3 regions of the Streptomyces sp. NBC_01317 genome follow, and region 2 is predicted to be linked to each of the others. Evidence: riboswitches for the same ligand, from Rfam matches in the RefSeq annotation. Region 2 holds a riboswitch; each other region holds the start of a gene.

The links. A riboswitch is a leader RNA that binds a small molecule or an ion and turns the genes downstream of it on or off. The one in region 2 is predicted to bind S-adenosylmethionine.
Region 1: linked by a shared signal. The riboswitch ahead of OG349_RS26500 (aminotransferase class V-fold PLP-dependent enzyme) and the one ahead of thrC (threonine synthase) in region 2 are both predicted to bind S-adenosylmethionine.
Region 3: linked by a shared signal. The riboswitch ahead of OG349_RS01905 (putative leader peptide) and the one ahead of thrC (threonine synthase) in region 2 are both predicted to bind S-adenosylmethionine.

Annotation. Positions count from the first base shown of each region.
Region 1 is NZ_CP108393.1:6,095,781-6,103,202, forward strand. It holds gene qcrC (cytochrome bc1 complex diheme cytochrome c subunit) at 1-425, shown strand, start outside; gene qcrA (cytochrome bc1 complex Rieske iron-sulfur subunit) at 422-1,480, shown strand; gene qcrB (cytochrome bc1 complex cytochrome b subunit) at 1,477-3,108, shown strand; gene trpD (anthranilate phosphoribosyltransferase) at 3,339-4,403, shown strand; SAM riboswitch class IV at 4,533-4,650, shown strand; gene OG349_RS26500 (aminotransferase class V-fold PLP-dependent enzyme) at 4,785-6,113, shown strand; gene OG349_RS26505 (Lrp/AsnC family transcriptional regulator) at 6,156-6,437, opposite strand; gene OG349_RS26510 (rhomboid family intramembrane serine protease) at 6,434-7,111, opposite strand; gene OG349_RS26515 (hypothetical protein) at 7,293-7,422, shown strand, end outside.
Region 2 is NZ_CP108393.1:4,792,158-4,799,579, reverse strand. It holds gene groL (chaperonin GroEL) at 88-1,713, opposite strand; gene OG349_RS20795 (cold-shock protein) at 2,023-2,226, opposite strand; gene OG349_RS20790 (ubiquitin-like small modifier protein 1) at 2,591-2,869, opposite strand; gene thrC (threonine synthase) at 2,923-4,218, opposite strand; SAM riboswitch class I at 4,234-4,361, opposite strand; gene OG349_RS20780 (glucosyl-3-phosphoglycerate synthase) at 4,528-5,493, shown strand; gene OG349_RS20775 (hypothetical protein) at 5,532-5,681, shown strand; gene OG349_RS20770 (alpha,alpha-trehalose-phosphate synthase (UDP-forming)) at 5,808-7,220, shown strand; gene otsB (trehalose-phosphatase) at 7,254-7,422, opposite strand, start outside.
Region 3 is NZ_CP108393.1:447,311-454,732, forward strand. It holds gene OG349_RS01885 (LLM class flavin-dependent oxidoreductase) at 1-106, opposite strand, end outside; gene OG349_RS01890 (LLM class flavin-dependent oxidoreductase) at 122-1,285, opposite strand; gene OG349_RS01895 (NtaA/DmoA family FMN-dependent monooxygenase) at 1,282-2,676, opposite strand; gene OG349_RS01900 (LLM class flavin-dependent oxidoreductase) at 2,738-3,943, opposite strand; gene OG349_RS01905 (putative leader peptide) at 4,163-4,321, opposite strand; SAM riboswitch class IV at 4,355-4,468, opposite strand; gene OG349_RS01910 (acyl-CoA dehydrogenase family protein) at 5,006-5,701, shown strand; gene OG349_RS01915 (zinc-binding dehydrogenase) at 5,617-5,994, shown strand; gene OG349_RS01920 (AMP-binding protein) at 5,991-6,782, shown strand; gene OG349_RS01925 (hypothetical protein) at 7,163-7,324, opposite strand.

The DNA.
Region 1 (7,422 bases), 1.3 Mb from region 2:
CCGCCCAGCCGACCTCGGAGCAGTACAGCCCCGACGGCGCGGACATCGCCAAGGGCGGCGACCTGTTCCGTACCAACTGCACCCAGTGCCACAACTTCACGGGTGAGGGCGGCGCGCTGACACACGGCAAGACCGCACCGAACCTGAACGGCGTCAATCCGAAGCACATCTACGAGGCCATGCAGACCGGCCCGCAGAACATGCCGTCCTTCCCGGACACGACGATGCCGGAACAGCAGAAGAAGGACCTCATCGCGTACATCCAGGCGGTGAACGGCTCCGACGCCCCGAGCCCCGGCGGTCTCAACCTGGGCGGCCTCGGCCCCGTCAGTGAGGGCCTGTTCGGCTGGATCTTCGGGCTCGGCGCATGTATCGCAGTCGCCATCTGGGTCGCGGCCCACACCGCTAAGGCCAAGAAGTCATGAGTAGCCAAGAGATTCCAGAAGAAGAGAACCTGCCGAGCGCGCAGGAGCCAGGGCACGGCGGCGCGGTCGAGCGGGCGGACGATCCGTTCGCCGACCCGGGACTGCCGGCGCATCAGCCGCGGATCCAGGACATCGACGAGCGCGCCGCCAAGCGGTCCGAGCGGGTGGTCGCCTTCCTGTTCCTGCTCTCGATGCTGGCGACGGTCGCGTTCATCGCGTCCTTCGTCGCGTTCCCGGTGGACAAGATCGTCTACATCTGGCCGATCGGGCACATCAGCATCCTGAACTTCTCGCTGGGAGTGACGCTCGGCATCGCCCTGTTCTGCATCGGCGCCGGCGCGGTCCACTGGGCCCGCACGCTGATGTCGGACGTCGAGATGACCGACGAGCGCCACCCCATCGCGGCGACGCCCGAGGTCAAGGCGAAGGTCCTGGCGGACTTCGCGGCAGGTGCGTCGGAGTCCGGCTTCGGCCGGCGCAAGCTGATCCGCAACACGATGTTCGGGGCGCTGGCGTTCGTACCGCTCTCCGGTGTGGTGCTGCTGCGCGACCTCGGCCCGCTGCCGGAGAAGAAGCTCCGCAGCACCCTGTGGGCCAAGGGCAAGCAGCTCATCAACATGAACACCCTGGAGCCGCTGCGTCCCGAGGACGTCGTGGTGGGCTCGCTGACCTTCGCCATGCCCGAGGGGCTGGAGGAGGACAGCGAGGAGTTCCAGCAGGAGATCGCCAAGGCCGCCCTGATGATCGTCCGTATCCAGCCGGACGACATCAAGGACAAGCGCGAACTCGAGTGGTCCCACGAGGGGATCGTGGCCTACTCGAAGATCTGCACCCACGTCGGCTGCCCGATCAGCCTGTACGAGCAGCAGACGCATCACGTGCTCTGCCCGTGCCACCAGTCCACCTTCGACCTCGCCGACGGCGCCCGCGTCCTCTTCGGCCCGGCCGGTCACGCCCTTCCGCAGCTGCGGATCGGAGTGAACGGTGAGGGCAATCTCGAGGCGCTCGGCGACTTCGAAGAGCCCGTCGGCCCTGCCTTCTGGGAGCGCGGATGAGTAACAGCACGGACGAGACGACGAACCGCAAGGCGCCCGCCGGAGAACGGGTCGCCGACTGGGCGGACGGCCGGCTGGGCATCTACGGCCTGGCCAAGGCCAACATGCGGAAGATCTTCCCGGACCACTGGTCCTTCATGCTGGGCGAGGTCAGCCTCTACAGCTTCATCATCATCATCCTCACGGGTGTCTATCTGACGCTGTTCTTCCACCCGTCGATGAACGAGGTCGTCTACCACGGCAGTTACGTCCCGCTCCAGGGCGTACGGATGTCGGAGGCGTTCTCCTCGACGCTGGACATCAGCTTCGACGTCCGCGGTGGTCTGCTGATCCGCCAGATCCACCACTGGGCCGCGCTGATCTTCCTCGCGGCGATGCTCGTGCACATGATGCGCGTGTTCTTCACGGGCGCGTTCCGCAAGCCCCGTGAGGTCAACTGGCTGTTCGGCTTCCTGCTGTTCGTCCTCGGCATGTTCACCGGGTTCACCGGTTACTCGCTCCCCGACGACCTGCTGTCCGGCACCGGTGTCCGCTTCGTGCAGGGCGCGATCCTGTCCGTGCCGATCGTCGGTACGTACATCTCGATGTTCCTGTTCGGCGGGGAGTTCCCCGGCGGCGACTTCGTGAGCCGGTTCTACTCGGTCCACATCCTGCTGCTGCCCGGACTGATGCTGGGCCTGGTGGCGGGGCACCTGATCCTGGTGTTCGTGCACAAGCACACGCAGTTCGCGGGCCCCGGGCGTACGGAGAAGAACGTCGTCGGCATGCCCCTGCTGCCGATCTACATGGCGAAGGCCGGCGGGTTCTTCTTCCTGGTCTTCGGTGTGATCTCGATCGTCTCGGCGATCGCCACGATCAACCCGATCTGGGCCATCGGCCCCTACCGGCCCGACCAGGTCTCCACCGGCGCGCAGCCCGACTGGTACATGGGCTTCTCCGAGGGGCTCATCCGGTTCATGCCCGGCTGGGAGATCAACTTCTGGGGCCACACGCTGGTCCTGGGTGTGTTCATCCCGCTGATCATCTTCCCGCTGGTGCTCGTCGCGATCGCGGTCTACCCGTTCATCGAGGCGTGGGTCACCAAGGACGACCGCGAGCACCACATCGCGGACCGGCCGCGCAACGCGCCGACCCGTACGGCCTTCGGTGTCGCCTGGCTGTCGTGGTACTTCGTGCTCCTGGTCGGCGGTGGGAACGACATCTGGGCCACCCACTTCCACCTGTCGATCAACACCATCACCTGGTTCGTCCGGGTCGGGTTCTTCGTCGTCCCGGTCCTCACCTTCATCGTCACCAAGCGGTTCTGCCTCGGCCTCCAGCGCCGGGACGCCGAGAAGGTGCTGCACGGACGCGAGTCCGGGCTCATCAAGCGGCTGCCGCACGGCGAGTTCGTCGAGGTCCACACGCCGCTGGAGCAGGGCGACCTCTACAAGCTCACCGCGCACGACCAGCAGAAGCCGGCCGAACTCGGCCCGGCGGTCGACGAGAACGGTGTCGAGCGGAAGGTCTCGCCGGTCGAGAAGGCACGGGTGAAGCTCAGCAAGGGCTTCTACGGGGAGAACACCCAGATCCCCAAGCCCACCGCCGAGGAGTACAGGGAGATCACGAGCGGCCACGGCCACCACTGATCCCACCGGCCCCAGGGTCGCCACCACCGAGGGCCCCGGCCCGGTCTCCTTCTCGGAGACCGGGCCGGGGCCCTCGGCGTCGGTCCGGAGGCCGCTGCGGTTGTGTCGCCCTCGACACCGGCCGGTCCGCAGTACGGGCACGCGGCCCGCCGGGGCGGTGTCCGCCGATAGGCTGGGCGGCGGGTCCGGCGGCAGGCCGGGGCCCGTTCTGCTGACACCCAGGAGCGAGCATGAGCGCTGTTACCCCCGTCGGAGGCGACACCGTGGCGGCCCGGACCTGGCCGGGCGTCCTCAACCCCCTGCTGCGCGGCGAGAACCTGTCCACGGACGACACCGCCTGGGCGATGAACCAGATCATGGACGGCGAGGCCACCGACGCGCAGATCGCGGGCTTCGCCGTGGCGCTGCGGGCGAAGGGCGAGACCGTCGAGGAGGTCTCCGGCCTCGTCCGCGCGATGTACGCCCACGCCAACACCATCGAGGTGCCCGGCCGTACGGTCGACATCGTGGGGACCGGCGGCGACCTCGCGAAGACGGTCAACATCTCCACGATGGCGGCGATCGTGGTCGCGGGCACCGGCGCGAAGGTCGTCAAGCACGGCAACCGCGCCGCGTCGTCCGCGAGCGGCGCCTCCGACGTCCTGGAGAAGCTCGGCGTCAACCTGGAACTGACCCCGCAGCGGGTCGCGGAGGTCGCGGAGGAGGCGGGGATCACCTTCTGCTTCGCGGTGAAGTTCCACCCCGCGCTGCGGTACGCGGCCAAGGCGCGCCGGGAGTTGGGCGCGCAGACCACGTTCAACATCCTCGGGCCGCTGACCAACCCGGCCCGGGTACGGTCCCAGGCCGTGGGTGTGGCGGACCTGCGGATGGCGCCCATCGTCGCGGGGGTGCTGGCCGAGCGCGGCAGTTCGGCGCTGGTCTTCCGGGGCGACGACGGGCTGGACGAGCTGACGACGACCGCGACCTCGCGGGTGTGGGTCGTGCGGGACGGGAAGGTCGGCGAGGTGCCGTTCGACCCGCGTGAGGTGGGTCTGCCGCTGGTGCCGGTCGAGGCGCTGCGGGGCGCGGACGCGTCGTACAACGCGGACGTGGCCCGGCGGTTGCTGGCGGGTGAGACCGGCCCCGTACGGGACGCGGTGCTCCTGAACGCGGCGGCGGCGCTGGTGGCGCTGGACCCGACGGACGACGCGCTGGAACTCCAGCTGGCGGCGGGCATCGCGCGCGCGGCGGAGTCGGTGGACTCGGGCGCGGCGGGGCGGGCCCTCGCGCGCTGGGTCGAGGCGTCGCACCGGTAGCGGGAGCGGGCGGGCGGGGCACGGCCACCGGCCGCGCCCCGCCTCTTCCGTTCCCCCCCCACCTGCTCTGTTCCACATCCCGGACGCGGACTTGAGGCCGCTGCCCGTCTGTGTCAAGCTCGTGCACAAGGTCATGAGTGACAGCGATTTAGGCCCCGGCTCGCTGTCCGGCAACCCTCCGTCCGTGGCGGGGTGCCCCGGGTGAAGACCAGGCCGTAGGCAGCGAGGTCTACGGCAAGCGCGGACCCCTGGCTTTCTTGGGGTCCAGGTCCTCGAGGGAGCAGTCTCGTGACGTCCGCATACCCGAACGCCGCCGCCAGGTCGTCGGCCACCTCCGGCGCCAGCACCACCACCACCGAGGACCCCGCCTGTGCGGCGCCGCTGCCCGTGCTCGGGCGTGACGTGACGGTCCCGCTCGTCACCGGGGGCGAGGTCACCTACGCGGCTCTCGACTACGCCGCGAGCGCCCCCGCGCTCCAGCGGGTCTGGGACGACGTCGCCGCCTACGCGCCGTACTACGGCAGCGTGCACCGGGGCGCCGGCTACCTCTCCCAGCTGTCGACGGACCTGTTCGAGAACAGCCGCCGCACCGTCGCGGAGTTCCTCGGCTGCCGCCCCGGCGACCAGGTCGTCTTCACCCGTTCGACGACCGACTCGCTCAACCTGCTGGCCGCCGTGGTCCCCGCCGGCACCCAGGTCTTCGTGTTCGAGACGGAGCACCACGCCTCGCTCCTGCCCTGGCGCGACGCCCGGGTGACGTACCTGAACGCGCCCCGTACCCCCGACGAGGCCGTCGCCACGCTCGACCGCGCGCTCGCCGGGCGGGAGGAGGGCCCCGCCCTGGTCTGTGTCACCGGCGCGTCCAACGTGACCGGGGAGATCTGGCCCGTACGGGAGCTGGCCGCCGCCGCCCACCGGCACGGCGCCCGGATCGTCCTCGACGCGGCGCAGCTCGCCCCGCACCACCCCGTCGACATCGCCGGACTGGACGTCGACTGGGTCGCCTTCTCCGGGCACAAGCTCTACGCGCCCTTCGGCTCCGGTGTCCTCGCGGGCCGCGCCGACTGGCTGCGGGAGGCGGAGCCGTACCTCGCGGGCGGCGGCGCCAGCCGCAAGGTCGCCCGGCGCGCGGACGGCGGGGTGGACGTCGACTGGCACACCACGGCCGCCCGGCACGAGGCCGGCTCGCCCAACGTCATCGGCGTGTACGCCATCGCCTCGGCGTGCAAGGCGCTCGAAGAGGCCGGGTTCGACACGCTCGTCGCCCGGGAGCAGCGGCTCGTCCGCCGGGTGCGGGACGGACTGGCCGCGGTGCCCGAGGTCCGGGTGCTGTCGCTGTTCGGGGACGACGCCCCGCGTGTCGGCGTGCTCTCGTTCGTGGTGGAGGGCTGGAACAGCTCACACTTCGCCGCGGCGCTTTCCGCCGAGTACGGCATCGGGGTGCGGGACGGCCTGTTCTGCGCCCACCCGCTGGTACGGACGCTGCTGGGCAGCGACCCGCAGGACCCGGGGGAGTGCGGTGCCCCGGAGGCGGAGCCGGGCGAGCGCTCGCTCAACGCCATCCGGGTGAGCTTCGGCGCGGGAACGCCCGACGAGCACGTGGACCGGTTCGTCGGCGCGGTGAAGGAACTGGTGCGCGAGGGCGCCCGCTGGAGCTACCGCACCGAGGAAGGCCGCTGCGTCCCGGACCGGGACGGCGAGACCGTCTGACGTACGCCCGTCCGGATACGCCCCGGCACCTCAGGAGGCGGTCTACGCGTCGAGTCCGATCGCGAAGGCCGCCTCCAGGTCGTGCTGGGAGTACGTACGGAACGCGACGTGCGTGTCCGTCGCCTCGACGCCTTCGATCTTGCTGATCGACCCGGGGATGATGTCCGCCAGGTCGTCGTGCCTGGCCACGCGCACCATGGCGATCAGGTCGTACGTGCCGGTGACCGAGAAGACCTCGCTGACGCTGTCCAGCGCGGCGATCGACTCGGCGATCTCGGGGATCCGGCCGACGCTGGTCTTGATGAGCACGATCGCGGTGATCACGGTTGACGTTCTCCCTCGGTGGTCACGGCTTTGGCTTCCACCCTATCGCTCCGCCGGTAACGCCCCCAGGCGTAGCAGAAGCCCACGGCGAAGCCCACCAGATGGGCGAGGTAGGCGACCCCGGGCCCCGATCCGGCGTTCCGGGCCGCCACCCACTGGAGGACGAACCAGAAGATCAGCACGATCCAGGCGGGGAAGCGCAGCGGCAGGAAGAGGAGGAACGGGAAGAGGCTGGTGACCCGCGCCCGGGGGAAGAGCCGCAGGAACGCGCCCAGCACCGCCGAGATCGCGCCCGACGCCCCCACCAGGGTCTGCTCCGAGCCCGCGTTGGCCATCGCGTACACGAACAGGGCGGCGTAGCCGGCCGCCAGGTAGAACAGGGCGAAGTGCAGTCGCCCCATCCGCTCCTCCGTCATCGCCCCGAAGACGTAGAGGAAGAGCATGTTCCCCAGCAGGTGCAGCCAGCTGCCGTGGACGAAGAGCGCGGTGAGAGGGGTCAGCAGGGCGCGCGGGGTGGGGTCGTGCGTCAGCTGGTCGGGGATGACGCCCCAGCGTTCGAAGTACGCGCTCTGCGCCCCGAGGAGCGCCTCGCCCCTCCCGTACGCCATGGTGAAGCCCGACAGGGGGCTGACCAGGAACGTCAGCACGCAGAGCGCGATCAGTCCGTACGTCACCACGGGGCCGTCGTTCGCCGTGCGCCAATTGATCACGGACAGAGCATGGCGTACCGGGAGTCATCGGGCGGGAATGCCTCGCCGGACAATGGGGTACCCGCGAGGCCGTAGGGTTACGGGCGGACATCCACACGTTCGACGGCGCACCGCCGGCCCCACCCCGACACTCAAGGACGGCACGATGACGACGGTTCCCCGGCCGACGGCCGCCACCCGGTGGCGCTGCACGCTCTGCGGCAATCTCACGCGCTTCGACGTGACCCGGTCGTCGAGGGTCGTCGAGTACGTCCATCTGGACCTGGCGGGGGAGC
Region 2 (7,422 bases):
GCCCGAAGGCGGCACCCCCCGGAAGGGGTACCGCCCTCGGTTCAGGAACGCTCCGAGCCGGTGCCGTACAGCCGTACGGCGGCGGGCTCAGAAGTCCATGTCGCCGCCCGGCATGCCGCCCGGGGCGCCGGCGGCGCCGGCCTTCTCCGGCTTGTCGGCGATGACGGCCTCGGTGGTGAGGAACAGCGCCGCGATGGAGGCCGCGTTCTGGAGAGCGGAACGGGTGACCTTCGCGGGGTCGATGATGCCCTCGGCGATCATGTCCACGTACTCGCCGGTCGCGGCGTTGAGGCCGTGACCGATCGGCAGGTTGCGGACCTTCTCGACGATGACGCCGCCTTCGAGACCACCGTTGACGGCGATCTGCTTGAGCGGAGCCTCCAGCGCGAGCTTGACGATGTTCGCGCCCGTCGCCTCGTCACCTTCGAGTTCGAGCTTCTCGAACACCGAGGAAGCCTGGAGCAGAGCCACGCCACCACCGGCGACGATGCCCTCCTCGACGGCGGCCTTGGCGTTGCGCACCGCGTCCTCGATGCGGTGCTTGCGCTCCTTGAGTTCGACCTCGGTCGCGGCGCCGGCCTTGATGACGGCCACGCCGCCGGCCAGCTTCGCGAGGCGCTCCTGGAGCTTCTCGCGGTCGTAGTCCGAGTCGCTGTTCTCGATCTCGGCGCGGATCTGGTTCACACGGCCGGCGACCTGGTCGCTCTCGCCCGAACCGTCGACGATGGTGGTCTCGTCCTTGGTGATGACGACCTTGCGGGCGCGGCCCAGCAGGTCGAGACCGGCGTTCTCCAGCTTGAGGCCGACCTCTTCGGAGATGACCGTGCCGCCCGTGAGGATGGCGATGTCGTTCAGCATCGCCTTGCGGCGGTCACCGAAGCCCGGGGCCTTGACGGCGACGGACTTGAAGGTGCCACGGATCTTGTTGACGACCAGGGTCGACAGCGCCTCGCCCTCGACGTCCTCCGCGATGATCAGCAGGGGCTTGCCCGACTGCATGACCTTCTCCAGCAGCGGAAGGAGGTCCTTCACGTTGCCGATCTTGGAGTTGACGATCAGGATGTACGGGTCGTCCAGGGACGACTCCATGCGCTCCATGTCGGTGGCGAAGTACGCCGAGATGTAGCCCTTGTCGAAGCGCATGCCCTCGGTGAGCTCAAGCTCCAGACCGAAGGTCTGCGACTCCTCGACGGTGATGACGCCTTCCTTGCCGACCTTGTCCATCGCCTCGGCGATGAGCTCGCCGATCTGGGTGTCGGCGGCGGAGATGGAGGCCGTCGAAGCGATCTGCTCCTTGGTCTCCACGTCCTTGGCCTGCTCCAGCAGGGCACCGGAGACGGCCTCGACGGCCTTCTCGATCCCGCGCTTGAGGGCCATCGGGTTGGCGCCGGCCGCCACGTTGCGCAGGCCCTCGCGGACGAGTGCCTGGGCGAGGACGGTCGCGGTGGTCGTACCGTCACCGGCGACGTCGTCCGTCTTCTTGGCGACTTCCTTGACCAGCTCTGCGCCGATCTTTTCGTACGGGTCCTCGAGCTCGATCTCCTTGGCGATGGAAACACCATCGTTGGTGATCGTGGGGGCGCCCCACTTCTTCTCGAGGACGACGTTGCGACCCTTGGGACCAAGGGTGACCTTGACGGCGTCGGCGAGCTGGTTCATCCCGCGCTCGAGACCGCGCCGTGCCTCCTCGTCGAACGCGATGATCTTGGCCATGTGAAGTGGTCCTCCCGGACTGGGGTGGATTGCTCCGGACCGCGCCCGCGCCCGCGACGGACGGCCTGAGAGCCCGGCGGTTCCTTGCTCCACCGGTCCCTCCGGGCCTCACTGACCCGGTCCATAAGTTGTCACTCTCACTTGCAGAGTGCTAACGCCAATGATTAGCACTCGACCCCCGAGAGTGCAAGCTCCTCCCCCGGCCCGGCACCCTCGCGCGGGGGTCCCGTACACGCACGAGGGGCCCGTATCCCTGTATGGGATACGGGCCCCTCGGCGTGAGTGCGTCGGTGGCCGATCGCGCCGGGATCAGACGGCGAGCTTGACCATGTCCGCCTGCGGACCCTTCTGGCCCTGCGAGATCTCGAACTCAACTCGCTGACCTTCTTCAAGGGTGCGGTAGCCGTCCATCTGGATCGCGCTGTAGTGGACGAAAACATCCGCACCACCGTCGACCGCGATGAAGCCGTAGCCCTTCTCCGCGTTGAACCATTTGACGGTGCCCTGAGCCATGCCTTACTCCCCTATTACTGCCGGAACGCTTCGACCGCGGCTGAATGTATCTGCCCAACTGCCCTCTGCAACAGGTCAATCGGACGAGAAATCTGGGCACGACCGAACACACATAGCGACGGATTGACTGCGTTCCGGGGCAAGTCGGGCCGGGCAAAACACACATGTGCCCGCAAAAGTCACCGAGAGTTTGACCCCAGGTTGTCGCGTTCTCGTATGCGCTCGGCACCGGCCGCGAGGGGGTGTTCCCAACTCTACCGCGCTCAACCATAAAGAACGGCCCCCTCCGCTTCCCGTGCGGAGGGGGCCGACTCTTGTACGGACGGGGCCAAGGACACGCGTCAAGCGTCCCCGTGATCCGGCGTCAGCAGCCGCCGGCGACCGCCGGGATGATCGAGATGCCGGCGCCCGCGGGCGTCGCCGTCTGGAGGCCCTGCTCGAACCGGACGTCGTCGTCGTTCACGTACACGTTGACGAAGCGGCGCAGCTTGCCCTCGTCGTCCAGGACGCGCGCGGCGATGCCGGGGTGGCTGGCCTCCAGCGACTGGATGACCTCGGAGAGGGTCTCGCCCTCCGCCGGAACCTCGGCCTGGCCACCGGTGTACGTACGGAGGATGGTGGGGATGCGGACCTTGACGCTCATGGTGGGGTGCCTTCCTTCAGTGATGGGCGGGACGCGGGGACGCGACGCGTGGCTCAGTGGGCCAGGCCGGCGGCGCGGAACGCGTCGAGGCTCGGGCGGATCGTGGCGGTGGGTCCTGTGGTCGGGGCCACGGCGTCCAGCGTCTTGAGACCGTCGCCCGTGTTGAGCACGACCGTCGTCAGCGTCGGGTCGAGCAGGCCGGCGTCGATGAGCTTCTTCGTCACGCCGACGGTCACCCCGCCCGCGGTCTCCGCGAAGATCCCCTCGGTACGGGCAAGCAGCTTGATCGCGTCCACGATCTGCTCGTCGTTCACGTCGTCCACGGCGCCGCCGGTGCGGCGGGCGATGTCGAGGACGTACGGGCCGTCGGCCGGGTTGCCGATCGCCAGGGACTTGGCGATGGTGTTCGGCTTCTGGGGCCGTACGACGTCGTGGCCCGCCTTGAAGGCGGCGGAGACCGGGGAGCAGCCCTCGGCCTGGGCGCCGAAGATCTTGTACGGCTTGTCCGCGACGAGGCCCAGCTTGATGAGCTCCTGGAGACCCTTGTCGATCTTCGTGAGCTGCGATCCCGAGGCGATCGGGATGACGAGCTGGTCGGGCAGCTCCCAGCCGAGCTGCTCGCAGATCTCGTACGCGAGTGTCTTGGAGCCCTCGCCGTAGTACGGGCGGAGGTTGACGTTCACGAAGCCCCAGCCCTCGCCGAGCGGGTCGCCGATCAGTTCGGAGCAGAAGCGGTTGACGTCGTCGTAGTTGCCCTCGATGCCGACGAGTTCACCGCCGTACACCGCGGCCATGACGACCTTGCCCTGCTCCAGGTCGCTCGGGATGAACACGCAGGAGCGGAAGCCGGCGCGGGCGGCGGCGGCGCCGACGGCGCCGGCCAGGTTGCCGGTGGAGGAGCAGGAGAGCGTCGTGAAGCCGAAGGCGCGGGCGGCCTCGACGGCGATGGCGACGACGCGGTCCTTGAAGGAGTGCGTCGGGTTCCCGGAGTCGTCCTTCACGTACAGGCCGCCGGTGACGCCCAGTTCGCGGGCGAGGTTGTCGGCCTTGACGAGCTTGGTGAAGCCGGGGTTGATGTTGGGCTTGCTCGCCACGTCGGCGGGGACGGGCAGCAGCGGCGCGTAGCGCCAGATGTTGTCGGGGCCCTCGGCGATGCGCTTCTTCAGCTCTTCGGGGGTGCCGCTCGGCAGGTCGTACGCCACTTCGAGCGGCCCGAAACAGGACGCGCAGGCGAAGATCGGGCCGAGGTCGAAGCGCTCGCCGCATTCGCGGCACGAGAGGGCGGCGGCGGGTCCGAGATCGACGGCACCGGGGGTGACACCGGGCGTGGGGACGGTCTGCACAGACATGGAGGCGAGGCCCTTTCCTCATCTTCCTCACGACGTACTTCGCCGCAAGACGGAATTGGCACCTTCCCCACCATGACCTCGCGGTCGGCGGGAGGGTTGCCGGGGCTTCAACGGGCCGTTCCCTCTGCCCCTCTGGATGAGCGGTATGGCATCGGATCCGGGGTCGGTCCCGCGATCCGAGCGTTTGTCCACCGGATGACCCCCGACATGCGGTGGTCATTCGTGTTGTTCAAGACTGTAACCGAAGGAGCGGACCGTGGAGATAGTGGTCCGCACCGCGAGATGGATCACTTTCAGGGAGAACCGACCGTGCTGGAAGAGGTGGAACGCTGGCTGACCAGGCGTTCCTGGTCCGTGGCCGACCGTACGCCCGACCGGCTCCTGGCGGCGAAGGCCGCGCGTGGCACGACCGTCAGCGTGGTGCTGCCGGCGCTGGACGAGGAGGAGACGGTCGGCGGGATCGTGTCGGTGATCCGGCGCGAGCTGATGGAGAAGGCGCAGCTGGTCGACGAGCTGGTGGTGATTGATTCCGGTTCGTCCGACGCGACGGCGAAGGTGGCGGCGGAGGCGGGCGCGCGGGTGGTGCGCCGGGACGACATCCTGCCGCGGCTGCCCGCGCTGCCCGGCAAAGGCGAGGTGCTGTGGCGGTCGCTGCTGGTGACGGGCGGGGACGTGGTGTGCTTCGTGGACGCGGATCTGCGGGAGTTCTCGGCGGACTTCGTGACGGGGATCGTGGGGCCGCTGCTGACGGAGCCCGACGTACAGCTGGTGAAGGCGATGTACGACAGGCCGCTGGGGGCGCGGGGGGCCGCCGTGGGCCAGGGCGGGCGGGTCACGGAGCTGGTGGCCCGGCCGCTGCTGAATCTGCACTGGCCGCGCCTGGCGGGGTTCGTCCAGCCGCTCGGCGGGGAGTACGCGGCCCGGCGCACCCTGCTGGAGCGGCTGCCGTTCCCCGTCGGGTACGGCGTGGAGCTGGGGCTGCTGGTGGACGCGCTGCACAGTGTGGGGCTGGACGCGCTGGGCCAGGTCGACGTGGGCACGCGGCTGCACCGGCACCAGGACGACCGGGCGCTGGGGCGGATGGCGGCGGCGATCTACCGTACGGCGCAGCTGCGCCTGTCGCGGTCGCAGCTGGGGGCGCATCTGGTACGGCCCGAGCTGACGCAGTTCGAGCGGGGCGAGAACGGCTTTGAACCGCGTACGTACGACGTGGACACGGAGGAGCGGCCGCCGATGCGGGAGATCGCGGAGTACACGGCCGGCCGCGCGGCGTAACCACCCCCTCTGGTCCTATTTACCTATATTGCGTGCTTATGGAGACTCCTCTGAACTTGTGGTTCCTCGCGGCGGCGGCCACCGGCGTCACGGCCGAGCGGCTGTGGCTGCTGGGCGGGATGGCGGTCGCGCTGACGGGGGCGGGAGTGGTGGCGCTGGCGGCGGCACGGGGACGCAGGGGCGACTGATCCCCGCACGGCTCTCCGTAAGGCTCTCCGTAAGGCTGCTCTCGGTACGGCTCTCCGTACGGCTGCTCTCACTACGGCTGCTCTCCGTACGTTTGAGCGTTTCCCGTACGGGCTAGATTTCGGCACATGGTTTCCGAGCAGGCCGCCCAGGTCCTCGTCGCGTCCAACCGCGGCCCCGTCTCGTACACGCTCCGCGACGACGGAGCGCTGGAGGCCCGGCGCGGCGGCGGCGGGCTGGTGTCCGGCCTGTCGGCCATCGGCCCCGACACGGACGCGGTGTGGGTGTGCGCGGCGCTCGGCGACGGCGACCGCGAGGCGGTACGGCGTACCGGCGGCCGGCTGGACCCGGAGGACACGGGCGGGCAGCGCGTACGGATGCTGGGCATCGCCCCCGACGTCTACGCGGACGCGTACAACGGGGTGGCCAACTCCACGCTCTGGTTCGTCCACCACCTGCTCTACCAGACCCCGCTGGAGCCGTCCTTCGGCGCGGAGTTCCGGGCGCAGTGGGCGTCGTACGAGGCGTACAACCGCGCGTTCGCCGAGGCGCTGGCGGACGAGGCGGGCGACGGCGCGTCCGTGCTGGTGCAGGACTACCACCTGGCGCTGGTGCCCGGCATGCTCCGGGCGCTGCGCCCCGACCTGCGGATCGGCCACTTCTCGCACACCCCCTGGGCCCCGGTGGACTACTTCCGGCTGCTCCCCGACGACATCGCGCGCCAGCTGCTCCGGGGCATCCTGGGCGCGGACCGCGCGGCGTTCCTGACCCACCGCTGGGCGGACGCCTTCACGGCCTGCTGTACGGAGCTGCTGGGCGGCACCGGCAACACCAGGATCGGCGTGCACGGCCTGGGCGCGGACGCGGACTTCCTGCGCGAACGGGCGCACCGCCCCGACGTGGACGATCGGACCGTGTCCCTGCGCGAGGAGATCGGCGGGACCGACCGGCGGACGATCGTCCGGGTGGACCGTACGGAACTGTCCAAGAACATCGTCCGCGGCCTGCTCGCGTACCGGCAGCTGCTGACCGACCGCCCGGAGTGGCGCGAACGGGTGGTCCACGTGGCCTTCGCGTACCCCTCCCGCCAGGACCTGTCGGTCTACCGCGACTACACGGCCGAGGTCCAGCGCGTGGCGGACGCGATCAACCTGGACTTCGGCACGTACGGCTGGCTCCCGGTCGTCCTCCACGTCAAGGACGACTTCGCCCGCTCCCTGGCGGCGTACCGCCTGGCGGACGTGGCCCTGGTCAACCCGATCCGCGACGGCATGAACCTGGTCGCGAAGGAGATCCCGGTGGTCTCGGAGAACGGCTGCGTCCTGGTCCTGTCCCGCGAGGCGGGCGCGTACGAGGAGCTGGGCGAGGACGCGCTGGTGGTGAACCCGTACGACATCACGGCGACGGCCACGGCCCTCCACGAGGCCCTGACGATGCCCCAGGACGAACGCGCGGAACGCACCAAACGCCTGGCGGCGGCGGCCACGGCCCTCCCCCCGTCCCAGTGGTTCCTGGACCAACTGGAGGCGTTGCGCGCCTGATGGCGCGGTGTCAGGCGCGGGCGGGTGGCCGTATCAGGCGCCGGCCACCGCTTGCGCCAGGGCTGCCAGGAAGTCGGCGACCGCGGCGGGGCCCGGGAGGGTGAGGTCGGATCTGGTGGACAGTTCCGGGACCTCCGTGCCGCTGCACACCAGGAGGCCCGGGTGGCCCTTCGCGCGGAGGGTGTCGACCGCCGCGTAGGCG
Region 3 (7,422 bases), 4.3 Mb from region 2:
CGTGCTGGGCCAGGTCGACGCTGTTGCGCAGCGCCTGGGCCGCGGTGGACCCGGAGGAGATCGGGACGAGGTCCAGGACCGCCAGGGGTGTGCGGTGGGGGGCCATGATGATCGCTCCTTGTCAGCGCGGGGTGCGTGCGGGCGCGGCGGTGTCGTCCGTACGGGTGAAGGGGTCGTCCGTACGGGCCGGGGATCCGGCGGAACGGGCGTCGTCCGCCGTCCCGTCGGCGGGCGCGACCGGTCCCCACGTCCAGGGCGGATCGGGGAGGTCCCGGCGCAGGGTGGGGGCGATCTCGGCCTGGAACAGCTCCAGGCTCGCCCGGTGTCGGGCGGGCGTGAGTCCCGAGGCGTCGGCCTGGAGGTGCAGCACGCTGTGGCCGAACTGTTCGTGGTAGCGGTGCACCTTCTCGATCACCTGCTGCGGGCTGCCGATGAGGGCGGAGCTGCGGGCGACGAAGTCCTCCAGGGTGGGGAAGACCGGTTCGAGTCCGAGCCGCTTCTGGAACGCCAACTGCCCCTCGAAGACGGGCCGGTAGGCCGCCACCGCCTCCTGCGAGGTACGGGCCGTGTAGAACCCGGCGGAGCCCGCGCCGACGGTGGCGAGCGCCGGGTCGTGGCCGTAGTGCTCCCACCGCTCGCGGTAGTGGCGGACCAGTTCGGCGTACGGTTCGATCGGGTTGGTCACGTTGGCGGAGAACAGCGGGTCGCCGTAGCGGGCGGCCAGGTCCACCGACTCCTTGCTGGTCGCGCTGCCGTGCCAGACGCGGACGGGCCGCTGGTACGGCCGGGGCCAGACCTCGGCGTCCTTCAGCTCACCACGGAACGCGGGCGAGGCGGTGACCTTGTCGTTGCGCCAGATCTGCCGGAACAGTTCGTACGACTCGGCGTTGCGCTCCCACTGGTCCTCGGCGGTGACGTGGTACAGCTCGCGCTGGGCGGCTCCGTTGCCCTTGCCGATGATCAGTTCCAGGCGCCCGTCGGACAGGTGGTCGAGCGTGGCGTAGTCCTCGTACGCCCGGACCGGGTCGAGCAGGCTCAGGGTGGTCACCGCCGTGAACAGCCGGATGCGGCGGGTGAGGGCGGCGAGATGGCTCAGCACGACCGGCGGTGACGAGGAGATGAAGGGGCGCTCGTGGCGCTCGCCCACGCCGAAGCCGTCGAAGCCCAACTCCTCGGCCAGCAGGACGTTGTCGATCACCTCCCGGAAACGGTCGTGGGTCGATTTCCTGACACCGGTGACCGGGTCGGGCGCGTGCACGATCAGGGTGATGGCGAGGAACTTCATGACGCGGCCTTCCTGTTGGCGGCTCCGGCCGGGTCGGACCGCACCGCGCCGGCCGCGCCGAGCCCCAAGTGCTCGCGGAGGGTGTCGCCTTCGTACTCGCGGCGGAAGACGCCCCTCTCCTGGAGCAGCGGTACGACGGTGTCGGCGAAGTCGTCCAGACCGCCGGGGGTCAGGTGCGGGGTGAGGATGAATCCGTCGCTGGCGTCGGACTGGACGAAGTGGTTGAGCGCTTCCGCGACGGTCGCCGGGGAGCCGATGAAGGACTGCCGTCCGGTCACCGCGATGATCAGCTCACGGATCGACAGGTCCTTCTCCTCGGCCAGGGCCCGCCACCGGGCGGCGGTGGCCACCGGGTCGCGGTGCATCCGTACGGAGGCCCTGCCACGGGCGACGGTGTTCTCGCCGACGAGCGGGTCGACGGTGGGCAGCGGTCCGTCGGGGTCGTACGAGCCGAGGTCGCGGTTCCAGAGCTGTTCGAGCAGTTTGATCGCGGTGGGGCCGCTGACCTGCTGGTGGCGGATGACGTCCGCCTTCTCCCTGGCGTCCGCGTCGGTGTCCCCGAGCACGAAGCTGACGCCGGGCAGGATCTTCAGCTCGTCGTGGGTGCGGCCGTACCGGGCGAGGCGCCGCTTGACGTCGGTGTAGAACGCCTGGCCGTCCTCCAGGGTGCCGTGGCGGGTGAAGATGGCGTCCGCGCCCGAGGCCGCGAACTCCCTGCCCTCCTCGGAGTCGCCCGCCTGGAAGATGACGGGGCGGCCCTGGGGGCTGCGGGGCACGTTGAAGTGGCCGCTGATGTCGAACTGGTCGACGTGGTGGTCGAACCGGCCGGGCGCCGGATCGGTGAGGAAGATCCCGGCGTCCTGGTCGGCCGTGATCTCGTCGCCGCGCCAGGAGTCGAACAGCTCCCAGGTCGCGGCGAGGAACTGCCGGGCGCGCAGGTAGCGGTCCTCCTGGGCCAGGAAGCCGCCGCGCCGGAAGTTCTGCCCGGTGAACTCGTCCCAGGAGGTGACGACGTTCCAGGCGGCCCGGCCCGCGGACAGGTGGTCGAGCGTGGCGAACTGCCGGGCCACTTCGTACGGTTCGTTGAAGGTGGAGTTGATCGTCCCGGCGAGTCCGAGCTTCTCGGTGACGGCGGCCAGCGCGGTCAGGACGGTGAAGGTGTCGGGACGGCCGACGACGTCGAGGTCGTAGATCTCCCCGTTCTGCTCGCGCAGCCGCAGCCCCTCCGCCAGGAAGAGGAAGTCGAACTTGGCGCGCTCCGCCGTCCTGGCGAGGTGCGCGAAGGAGCTGAAGTCGATCTGGCTGCCTGCGGCGGGGTCGCTCCACACCGTGCTGTTGTTCACGCCGGGGAAGTGGGCGGCGAGGTGGATCTGCTTGACGGGCTTGCTCATGCGGGGTGCGTCCTTACGTGTCTTCGGAGCTCTCTTCGGAGCGGGCGAGGCCGGGGCACGCTCAGAGCGCGGCGTACCGGTTCGCGGGGCGGGGCAGACCGAGCAGGCCGCGCAGGGTGGCCGCCTCGTAGGCGGTACGGAAGGCACCGCGCCGCTGGAGTTCCGGCACCAGGCCCCGGGTGATCCGCTCCAGGTCGTGGGGCAGGGCGGCGGGCCGCAGGCGGAAGCCGGTCAGACCGGCCTCCCGGCCTTCGAGGAGCAGGTCGGCCAGCTCGGCGGGCGTACCGGTGAAGACCCGGGCGTCACTGGTGTACGGGGCGCCCGCGCGCTCCTCCAGGCGTGCCCGGCGGTCGGCGGCGGCCGCGGGATCGTCGTCGAGGAAGACCACCAGGTCGCCGAAGACGTGGACCGTCTCGCCGTCACGGCCGGCGGTGGCCTGCGCGTCGCGGATCTCGGTCAGGATCGCCCGGGTGTCCTCGGTGTCGCGCGGCGTGACGAAGCCGACGTCGGCCGAGGTGGCGACGAGGCGGAACGGTTCCGCACGGTGGGCGAGCGCGGCGACGACCGGCTGTCCCTGCGGCGGGCGCGGGGTGATGGAGGGCCCCTTGACGCTGAACCGCTCCCCTGTGAAGTCGATGTAGTGGAGCTTGTCGCGGTCGATGAAGCGGCCGGTGGCGGCGTCGCGGATCTCGGCGTCGTCCTCCCAGCTGTCCCAGAGCCTGCGCAGCACTTCGACGTAGTCGCCCGCCTCGTCGAACAGCTCCTTGAGCAGGGCCAGCCCTGCGGGCGAGTCCAGCTCGTCGACGCGCAGTGGGACGGCCGGCCTGCGGCCGAAGTGCGGGGCCTCGTCGGCGCGTCCCGACACCTTGACCTGGACGCCGGCCCGGCCGGTGCTCACGTAGTCGAGGGTGGCGACGGCCTTGGAGACGTGGAACGGCTCGGTGTGGGTGACGACGGCGGTGGGGACCAGTCCGATGTGCCGGGTCAGCGGCGCGACCCGGGCGGCGACGAGCACCGCGTCGAGCCGGCCCCGCACCTGATCGGTGCGGCCGTCGGGCCCGGTGAAGGACGAGGACTGGAGGCTCAGGGAGTCCTCGATGGTCACGAAGTCCAGCAGGCCCCGCTCGGCCTCGGTCACCAGGTCGGTCCAGTACCGCGCGGTGAACAGCTCGCGGGGCCGGGCCCCCGGCTCGCGCCAGGCCGCGGGATGCCAGCCCGCGGCGTCGAGGGCGACGGCCAGATGGAGGGGTGAAGGTGCTGAAGGCATGGCGGTATCGCTTCCCGCTCGGAAATCTCGTGGACTCGACAATGTGGACTCGAACATCGCGTGGACTCGAACATCACGTGGGCGCGGAGTTCTCCTGGACCGGGAGATCTCCTGGACATGCCGAGTGCCTTCCGTTTCCGGGTCGTGTCCCGGGCGGAAGTCGGCGGACGTGCGTCGGAGGGCGCTGTACGTCGGGGCCGTGCGGCGGAGGAGGTGCCGCTACGGGGTGTGCCGCGGCGCGGCGTTCACGTACGCCGGACACAGGGCGCCGGCGACACGCTGGAGATCGATGTGGCGCCGGGAGAACATGCCGACGGCGCGGGGGTGGCTCCTGACGGCGAAGGCCGTGCGCGTGCCGTTCCGTCCTCGCACTGCCATCACCTCCGCCTCGACCGGTCGTACCGGTCCGAGCTCTCGCGCTTGCGCTGCCGTCTTCGGCTCCGCCGGGTCGTCACCTGGAGCACCCCGCCGCGTCAGGAGGGTTGCCGGTCAGCCAACCAGGGCTTGTCGCTGACACTCATAACCTGCGTGAACGGTAACTCCGCATCGGTGTCCGGCACAATCCCCACTCGATGACCACAGACCGTCCCCCGGGCCCGTACCGGTCGGCGCGCGACCGATAAGCGCTCACGATCGATCTCGATCAGTATTCGGCATTGGACGCAGAGTGCCCTCGTCCTGCATGCTCAGTGCCATGTTCAGGCCAGCGATCGCGACGGAGTACGGCCGGTACCCGGCTTGCGCCCTCGCATGCCGCCACGGACTCGACCGTCATCTGACGCCCCGTCTGACTCAGTGCCGAGTCGTGGACTTCGGCAAGGTCAAGTCGACCGGCTGTCGTTGAGCCGATGAGCACGTCCCCGCCACCGGGCCTCCGGTGAGCGGCGCGGGACAGCACACGAACACCCTCTTCTCCTGACGCTCCCTTCCGCCTCCCCACGGCCGGCGGCCGACCGGGCCGTGCCCGGTTCCGTCCGGCCGGCGCCCCGGTCGCGCCCTCAGCCCGCCCACCGCCGCTCACCGACGGTGTCCGGACAGCCACCCAGACGCGAGGACACGCCCATGGTCACCGCTTCTTCCCTCCCCGTCCCGGTGGGGGGACTCACGAGACCCGCCGCCACCGGGAACCGGCTGTTACGTGCCGATCTCGGCCGGCTGGACGAGGTGAGCGCGTCCCTCGCGGCGACCGCGGCCGAGTACGACCGCACCGGGTCCTTCCCGCACGCTCCGCTCCAACTGGTGCACGAGGCGGGGCTGTCGACCGCCGGGGCGGACACGAAGTACGGCGGGTCCGGGGTGAGTTCCACCGACGTGACGAAGATCCTGCTGGCGCTCGGCCGGGGCGATCCGTCCACCGCGCTGATCGCCGGGATGACCATCGTCCCCCATCTCCTCCAGACCCGGAGCCCGTGGCCCGAGGAGCTGTACGCCCGGGTGCTGGAAGAGTCCGCCCTGCGTCCGACCCTGCTCAACCACGCCCGCGCAGAGCCCGAGATGGGGTCGTCCACCCGGGGCGGCCTGCCCGCGACCACCGCGCGGCGGCGTCGAACAGGCCCTCGTTGTCCCAGCCCCGGTCGGTCGGCCACGGCGAGAGCGGGCGTCGCCGGTGTTTCGGGCTGTGAGCCCAGCAGTTCGGCGAGCAGGGCAGGGCCACCTTCGGGATCTCGGTCATCGTGGCCCGCCGGGGGGGCACGGTCGTCACCTGCGGATCGAGCACGGGGTACGACCACTCCTTCGACAACTGCTATTTCTGGATGAACCTCAAGCGCGTCGTCGGCAGTCACGGCATGAACCTGCACGAGGCGGCGGAGATGATGCGGCTGCTGAAGCTCGGCAGTGTCTCGCCCGTACTGTCCGACGTGTTCCCGCTGTCGGAGGTCGGTGAGGCGGCCCGCCTCGTGCAGACCAACAGCCACACCGGCAAGGTCGGTGTCCTCGCCCTGGCGCCGGAACCGGGCTTCGGGGTGACGGACCATCAATTCCGCGCCAGGATCGGCGAGGAGCAGCTGGGTCCGCTGAGGTCGTCCCCGCAGCCGGCGCTCGTCGGATGAGCGCCGTGAGCGCCCTGCCGGGCGGGACCACCACCCTGGCCCCGGCACCCTTGGACCCCGCGACCACCGCGCTGCCCAGCCTGCCCGAGGTCCTGCGCCTGCGTGGCAGGACGCAGCCGGACGAACTCGCCTATGTCTTCCTGCGCAACGGGGAGCACCCGGACGATAGCCTGACGTACGGTCAACTCGACCTCGCCGCACGGGAGCGGGCGTCCGCGCTGGACGCGGCCGGGCTCGGCGGCGGCTCCGCCGTGCTGCTCTACCCGTCCGGACTGGAGTTCGTCTCGACCCTGCTCGCCTGCATGTACGCGGGCGTCGCGGGCGCTCCCGTACAGGTACCGAGCAGGCGGCGGGGCCTGGAGCGGCTGCGGCGCATCGCCGACGACGCGGGCACGTCCACCGTCCTCACCACCACAGCGGTCACGCGCGGCCTGGAGGACTTCGGCGACACACGGGAGTTGGCCGGGCCGACCCTGGTGGACACCGAGGCGCCGCACGCGCCGCCGGCCGGGGCGCCGGCTGGAGGCGATCTCCCGGTTCCGGGGCAGTCACACCGCCGCGCCCAGCTTCGCGTACGAAATGTGCGTCCGGGACGCGGCCGACAACGGCTTGCCGGACGGGCCCGACCGGTCCTCGCTGCGGGTGGCGGCCAACGGGGCGGAGCCGGTCCGGTGGGACACGGTCCGCGCCTTCACCGAGACGTACGCCCCGGCCGGGTTCCGAGCGAGGGCGATGTCCCCCGGCTACGGGCTGGCGGAGAACACCCTCAAGGCCACGGGGAGCTGTGAGGACCGCGACCCCACGCTGCTGCGGTCTCCTCCGACGCGCTGCGGGAGGGCCGGGTCGTACCGGCGGAGGGGCCCCGGGGCGTCCCCGTCGCCGGCAGCGGAACGACCGTCGGTACGACCACGGTCCGTATCGCCGATCCCGAGACCCTGGCCGGGCTCCCTGAGGACACGGTCGGCGAGATCTGGGTCAACGGCCCCTGCGTGGCGGACGGTTACCACGGGCGGCCCGAAGAAAGCCTGCGCACCTTCGGGGCCCGCCTCGCGGGTGAGGAGGAGGTGGGGACCTGGCTGCGCACCGGCGACCTCAGGTTCCTGCACGACAACGAGCTGTTCGTGACCGGCCGGCTGAAGGACGTGATCATCCGCAAGGGCCGCAACTACTACCCGCAGGACATCGAGGTCTCGGCGGAGAGCGCGGGCCCTGCCCTGCAACCGAACTGCGCGGCGGCGTTCTCCGTGGACGACGGCGCGGCCGAGCGGCTGGTGCTGGTGGTCGAGGCGGACGGCCGCGCGCTGCGGGACGCGGGTGTGCTCGTCGACACCCACGAACTCGTGGCCCATGGTGTGCTCTCCAGTGGGGTGGTGGAGTTGTGGGGCGTGGTCGGTCAGCCGGTGATGGTTGGGCTGGGTGCGAGCCGCG